DNA from 3 places in the Bradyrhizobium sp. 215_C5_N1_1 genome. Region 3 is predicted to be linked to each of the others. Evidence: riboswitches for the same ligand, from Rfam matches in the RefSeq annotation. Region 3 holds a riboswitch; each other region holds the start of a gene.

Region 1 (2,256 bases), 1.8 Mb from region 3:
TGCCGCTCCTCACCAGGGCAATCCCATGCGCCTTCTCGCAGTCCTCATCTTCGCGCTCATGACGGCCGCCTGCAACCAGGAGCAGGACATCACCGGCTCGACCCCGGTCTGTGCGATGCGGAACTACAGCTCCTACAATCCCCGCGACATGAACCAGTGCGTTGCCGCCTGCAAGGCGTGCGACCACGGCAACACCGTCACCTGCACCACGTCATGCACCCTCAAGGGTGCCCACTGAGCGGCGGCGCTGGCTGGAGCTAGCGCTGAGGGTGCTCGGGCACCGGAACGATTCACATGGGTTAGTCATTGAAGCGGCAGGCAGGACGCGGAGTCCTATGGAATGGGTATGCTCGATCCCGGTCGGTTCCTGGTGTCGTGCTCGCATTGCGATGCAAGCCCGATGGCGGCCAACGTCAAACGTTCGAGCTGGTCTTCGTCGCCGCACGAGGTCCGCTTCGTATGCCCGCGCTGTCGCTGCGAGGAGACCGCCATCATCTCGGCCTCCGGTGAGCTGACCCCGATCCGACGCATCGACGCTCCGCTGCGCGACGTCACCGCGGCCTGGGCTCAGGCCCAGCGGCCAAGAGGTCGGGCGTAGCCCGCCCGTCACAGGGCCAAGAGGGCGGGCGTAGTCAGCTCTGCGCAAGTTTTGGAACCCGGCCTACGCCGACGCGTTTCCGCTCCGACATCAACGCATCGAGGCCCTGCGAATGATCAGCGAGCATTTCGACACCCGCACCCGGATCAACATGAAGCTGGCGCTGGATCGGGTCTGCCGCAATCGCCCGGTCGGCGAGGACCATTGCTTTCGCAGGTCCGTTGCCGAGAACATCATCCGCTGCGCGCTCACGGGCCGCACCGGCATCGGCCAACTCGTCGATGCCGGCGAGCGGGCGATGATCAGGACGCGTTCGGAGCGGGAGCCGGCCTGATTGCGCCAGCTCAATCTCCGGTGCGGTGCTTTGACCGCCATGCAACCGGCCGATTGACTCTCCGCTTGCCTGCCCCCTAGATTGGTCGGTGACGGTTCTCCTCACGGAGATCAAAAGGGAACGTGGTGCGAGGTTTTCCCGATACCGGGATATTCTCAACGCCACGGCTGCCCCCGCAACTGTAAGCGGTGAATCTTTCGTCATATGCCACTGGGAATCTCGGTCCTGGGAAGGCGACGTAAGGTAACGACCCGCGAGCCAGGAGACCTGCCGTCAGCCGTGGTCACACGCGAAGATGTCGGTCGGGGAGTACAGACATTAGCTTCACCGGAGCAATCGAACGCTCCGCCGTGAAACCTCGTTCGCTGTGACGTGCCACTGACGTCATACCGAGGTTACAAGAGTGTCCCGTAATGTCTTTGCCGCCAGGCGCTTCCGCGCCGGCCTTGTCGCGTTCGTTTCCCTGTATTCGCTCGATCTGTCCATTGCCCAGGCCCAGCAGTCGGCATCGCCCGATCTGCTGCCGCCGGTCGAGGTCGCGCCGACCGAGCGTCCGGCCAAGCCGCGAGCCGCGCGGCCTGCGCCCGACCAGCCCGAGCAGCGGCGCGTCGCTCGGGTGCCGAAGCCCGGGCTGGTGCCGGCGTCGCCCCCGGTTGCCGGGGTATCCGCCGCCAACCTGTTTCCGACGGTCGTCGTCAGTCCGACGGGTATCGTCACTCCGACCAATCTGGTTGCGAGCTCGGTGACGGTTCTGACCGCCAGAGACATGGAGCGCGATCAGCGCCGGACCGCATCCGATGCACTGAGCGCGGTTCCCGGCCTCAACCTCGTGCAGACCGGCGGCCCCGGCGGACAGACGTCGATCTTCATGCGCGGAACGAATTCCAACCACACCAAGGTCCTGATCGACGGCATCGACGTCAGCGATCCCAGCAACCCGAACCGTTCGTTTGATTTCGGCCAGTTGCTCACCTCCGACATTCAGCAGATCGAAGTCCTGCGCGGTCCGCAGGGCGGTCTCTACGGCGCAGACGCGCTGGGTGGCGTGATCTCCATCGTGACGAAGAAGGGTGACGGTCCCGCCCGCGCGACCGGCTCGGTCGAGGGAGGCTCGTTCGGAACGTTCAACCAGACCGCAGGCCTGAGCGGTTCACAGGACCACTTCAACTATGCCTTCAACGTTGCGCATTTCCACGCGAACGACGTGCCGGTGACACCGGTCGAATTGCTGCCGCCGGGGCAGAAGGCGATCGGCAACTATTACGACAACATGACCTATTCGACGAAGCTTGGCGTCGAATTGAGCGAAAACCTGACGCTCAAT
Region 2 (2,256 bases), 1.8 Mb from region 3:
AAGGGGCGGGGACCTGAGATGGCGACGCTTCCGCCCGATCGCACGGCGCGCGCCACTGTTCGCGTGGCCTTGCGCCAATTGGCGGCCATGGAGCCGCACACCGCGACACTCGCCGCCTGGCTTGCCGCCTACGACCGTCGCGATCCAGCCGAGACTGAAGATCCCATGGAGGCTCTTCACTGAGTCAGACGTGATGCCGCGTTCCAACAAAATGTGCTACAAATCCCATAAGGAGATCGTTCCATGACTGTCACCATCCTGCCGCCCCACGCCGACCGTTTCCGCCTTCATCCGGTCACCTCGCGCCTTGCGCCGATGTTCTGCTTTGCGCTGCTGACGGTGTCATGCGCGCTCGCGAGCTTCGCGCTTGCCTGCGCGACGCCGTTTGCGGCGTTCGCCGTCGTCGCCGCCGCGATGCTGCCGATGCGTCCGGCGCTGCTCGTCGTCACCGGCGCCTGGCTCGTGAACCAGACCATCGGCTTCGGCGTGCTGCACTATCCCATCGATGGCAGCACCATCGCCTGGGGCTTTGTCATCGGTGCTGCCGCGTTGCTGTCGACGGCAGCGGCATCGACCGTTCTCCGCCTGCTGCCGCAGGGCCGCACGCCGCTGATGCTGGCCATCGCGCTCGTCGCCGCCTACGCCGCCTATGAGCTCGCGCTGCTTGCCGCGACGCCGTTCCTTGGCGGAGAGGGCGCGTTCACTGCGGCCATCGTGACGCGCATCGGGCTGACCAGCGCCGTCTGGCTCGCCGGCCTCGTCGCCGCCTGCGAGATCGTCCGCCTGGTCGATCCGTTCGGGCGCGCGATGCGGAACGCGTAATGCTGGATGTGCGTCATCCCAAGGGTTGCGCGAGCCCGGCGGGAATTCCCGCATTCCACAGGGAACAGGGCTCATGACCCGCAACGAATCGTTGACACCCGGCTGCATATGTCACCACATGTGGGCGTCACGGTTCCGCTGGATCGCAAGATTTAGTGGCTAAGAGGGAAGCCGGTGAACCGCGTGAGAGCGTGGAATTCCGGCGCTGCCCCCGCAACTGTCAGCAGCGAGCTGCTTCCGAACAATCGTCACTGGTGCCTTTCGCGCCGGGAAGACGGGAAGTGGGCGACGACCTGCGAGCCAGGAGACCTGCCGCGACGATCTGAACGTCCACGGGCGGGGTGTCCGGCGGTCGCTTGCATGCACCGCCCGGCAACTCTGCCGCCGGCGTTTCTGCAGCGTCCTTCCTTACAGCCCCGTTCAAACACAACGCGCGCATCACGGGGCCCATTGATGTCACTGAACCTGCACGACGCGGACACCGCTTCCGCACCCATCGTTCATTTGCGTCCACAATCGCTTGCGCTTGCTTCGAGCGAGCCGGCGATGCAGATCATCCGTCGCAACGGCAAGGTCTCGCCGTTCGATTCCGCCAAGATCGCGGTCGCCATGACCAAGGCTTTCCTTGCGGTCGAAGGCACCAGCGCGGTCGCCTCGCGCCGCGTCCATGAGAGCGTGGAGCAGCTGACGGCCGAAGTCGTCACTGCGTTGATGCGGCGGGCAGGCGAGGGACGCACCTTCCATATCGAGGACGTGCAGGACCAGGTCGAGCTCGCCTTGATGCGGAGCGAGCACCACAAGGTCGCACGCGCCTATGTGCTGTACCGCGAGGAGCGGTCGCGCCAGCGCGCCGAGGAGGCGGCCGCGGAAGCGACGCCCGCTGTCGCGCCGGCACTTCATGTCACGCTCGCCGACGGTTCGCGCGTTGGTCTCGACACCAAGCGGCTCGCGCTGATTATCGGCGAAGCCTGCGCCGGCCTCGACGGCGTTTCCGCGGCACCCGTGCTCACCGAGACCACCCGCAATCTCTACGACGGCATCAGCCAGGACGAACTGGCACTGGCCTCGATCATGGCCGCGCGCACGCTGGTCGAGCAGGAGCCGAACTACGCCTATGTCAGCGCGCGCCTGCTGCTGGACAAGCTGCGCGGCGAGGTGCTGTCCTACGTCCATGGCGTGCCGACGTCCGCCTCGCAGGCCGACATGACGATGCGCTACGTCGAATATTTCCCGGCCTATCTGAAGACCGGCATCGCTGCCGAACTGCTCGATCCTGAACTGGCCCGCTTCGACCTCGGCCGGATCGCGGCTGCACTCAAGCCCGAGCGCGACCTGAACTTCCAGTTCCTCGGGCTTCAGACGCTCTACGACCGCTACTTCCTGCACGTCCGAGGCAAGCGGATCGAATTGCCGCAGGCCTTCTTCATGCGCGTA
Region 3 (2,256 bases):
CGACCATGTTCGAGTTGGGCAGGCCCGTACTGGCATTGAAAGCCTCGATCTCGTTGTTGAACCAGGTACGCTCCGCGCCATAGGCATAGGCTTGGCTCTTCAGCGTCAGGTCAGGCGCCAGCTTCAGTTCGAAGCCGCCGCGCAGCCACACCTCTTGTGCCACGTTGCGGTTGTCGAGAACGTTGTAATTGGTGTTGAAGGTACGATCGTCGATCGTGATCGCACCGAGATTCGTTTTGTTGAAGTTCGAGACGTAATTGCCCGAAACAATGCCGCTCGTCGCATGCGAGCCGCTGAAGGCGATCGGTACCAGCGGTGCGCCCCAATAGGCCTTCGAGCGATCTTCCCGGTACTCGATCGCGCCCCAGATCTTGAGGCTGTCGGAGATGCGGTAATTGAGCTGGCCAGACACATCCAGCGTCTTGGTATTGGTGTCGTCGGCAAATCCGTTGAGCGAGGCGCGGCTGATGTCGAAGCGATAGTCCAGCCCCTGCAAATTGGTGCTGCCGCCCGAGCCGTAATGGACGCCGAACGAGTTGAGCGAATCCCAGGAAAAGTCAGCTTCATTCCGGATCGGCCCGGTGTGTGGCTGCTTCGTGATCAAGTTGATTGCGCCACCGGCGGCACCTTCGCCCGACATCAGCGAGGCCGGACCTTTCAAAAATTCCACGGCTGCGAGATTGGCCGTATCCGTGATCCGCGAGGTCATGTTCTGCGGACCGATCTTGATGCCGTTGTAGAGCATGTTGATCTGGCTGTTGGTGAAGCCACGCATGGAGAAAGCCGCGGGCTCGGCCGGATTGTCGCCGGAGGTGACACCGACCGCGCCCTGCGCAACCTCCGACACGGTGCGATAGCCCTGCTCCCGCATGGTCTCGGCCGAGATGACTTCGACGGTCGCGGGTGTCTCCTGCACGGTCAGGCCGAGGCGCGAGGCGCTCTCGGCAACCACATTGGTGTTGAGCGGCGTCTGCGCCGCCGCGGTCGGCACGACGGGCTTGGCCGCGGCCGATGCGGCCGCTGGCCTGCGCGATGCTGCGCGGCGTGGGCTCTGCGCGTCCCGGGCCGCCGGCTTTGCCGGTTTGCGGGATTGGGCGGGCGACACCTCGACCGGCGGCAGCGGCTCGCGGGCCTGCTGCGCCAGCGCTGCGGGCAGATCGGCGACTGCAAATGAAGTAAGCGCGGCGGAAGCGAGCAGGAAGCAACGCGGTCGTACAAGACGAATGGAAGACACAGTTCGGGACCTCGGTATGACGTCAGTGGCACGTCACAGCGAACCAGGTCCCACCTCCGGCCTTTGAGCCTTCCGATGAAGCCGAATGTCTGTACTCCCCGACCGACATCTTCGCGTGTGACCACGGCTGACGGCAGGTCTCCTGGCTCGCGGGTCAGTACCTTGCATCGCCTTCCCGGGACCGAGATACCCAGTGGCTCGTGACGCAAGATTCGCCGCTTACAGTTGCGGGGGCAGCCGCGGCATTGGGGACAAAATCCCCGCACCGCATTCCCTTTTCATCCCCACTCGGGGAAACCGTCAAAGCCATCTAGGATTACCGACAAGACAGAGTCAATGTGCCGGTGCGACGTTATTACCACAGCGACCAACTTCCTTGGAGATAGGCATGGAAGGCGAGACCTTCCTCTGGCTGATACGGCATGCGCCCGTCGACGGCGCCAAAGGGACGATCCACGCAGCCGACGCGCCCGCCGATCTCGGCGACCGCGTGCAACTGGAGGCGTTGCGGCAGAGGCTCCCGCCAGATGCTGCGAGCTTGGCGAGCCCGGCGCGACGTACGGTTGAGACGGCGCGCGCGCTGGGACTCGAACCCGCGTTGGTGCCCGAATTTGGCGAGCAGGATTTTGGCGACTGGACCGGCCGGCGGCATGACGAGCTCGCGGCGACCGGCGGGGAGGCCTATGCGCAGTTCTGGAACAATCCGGCGCACGGACGGCCGCCGAGCGGCGAAAGCTTTGAGGATCAGGTCGCGCGTGTGCGGATCGGTCTGTCACGGATCGGCGCCGGATCGGCAACGCTCGTCGTGCATTCCGGCACCATCCGCGCCGCGCTCTGCATTGCGCTGGATCTCACGCCACAAGCGGCCCTGCGCTTCGTGATCGACCCGTTGTCACTGACCCGGATCGACCGGCTCGCCACGGGCTGGCGCGTCGTCGCGGTCAACCAGCGCGCAGCTTGAGCACGATCAGGCCGGGCGATCCGGCACGTTGGCCTGCGCGAAGGTCGCCATGCCGTTGTGA

Evidence for each region. A riboswitch is a leader RNA that binds a small molecule or an ion and turns the genes downstream of it on or off. The one in region 3 is predicted to bind cobalamin.
Region 1: it holds a riboswitch for cobalamin, as region 3 does, so the genes downstream of both, AB7G19_RS20465 (TonB-dependent receptor domain-containing protein) here and AB7G19_RS29065 (TonB-dependent receptor) in region 3, are expected to answer to the same signal.
Region 2: it holds a riboswitch for cobalamin, as region 3 does, so the genes downstream of both, AB7G19_RS20480 (ribonucleoside-diphosphate reductase subunit alpha) here and AB7G19_RS29065 (TonB-dependent receptor) in region 3, are expected to answer to the same signal.

Annotation. Positions count from the first base shown of each region.
Region 1 covers NZ_CP197228.1:4,247,418-4,249,673, forward strand. The annotation lists gene AB7G19_RS20450 (hypothetical protein) at 26-238, shown strand; gene AB7G19_RS20455 (hypothetical protein) at 341-598, shown strand; gene AB7G19_RS20460 (hypothetical protein) at 711-932, shown strand; cobalamin riboswitch at 1,008-1,221, shown strand; gene AB7G19_RS20465 (TonB-dependent receptor domain-containing protein) at 1,336-2,256, shown strand, end outside.
Region 2 covers NZ_CP197228.1:4,251,719-4,253,974, forward strand. The annotation lists gene AB7G19_RS20470 (DUF6925 family protein) at 1-183, shown strand, start outside; gene AB7G19_RS20475 (hypothetical protein) at 244-822, shown strand; cobalamin riboswitch at 936-1,153, shown strand; gene AB7G19_RS20480 (ribonucleoside-diphosphate reductase subunit alpha) at 1,276-2,256, shown strand, end outside.
Region 3 covers NZ_CP197228.1:6,022,655-6,024,910, forward strand. The annotation lists gene AB7G19_RS29065 (TonB-dependent receptor) at 1-1,234, opposite strand, end outside; cobalamin riboswitch at 1,350-1,551, opposite strand; gene AB7G19_RS29070 (histidine phosphatase family protein) at 1,623-2,195, shown strand; gene cobT (nicotinate-nucleotide--dimethylbenzimidazole phosphoribosyltransferase) at 2,202-2,256, opposite strand, start outside.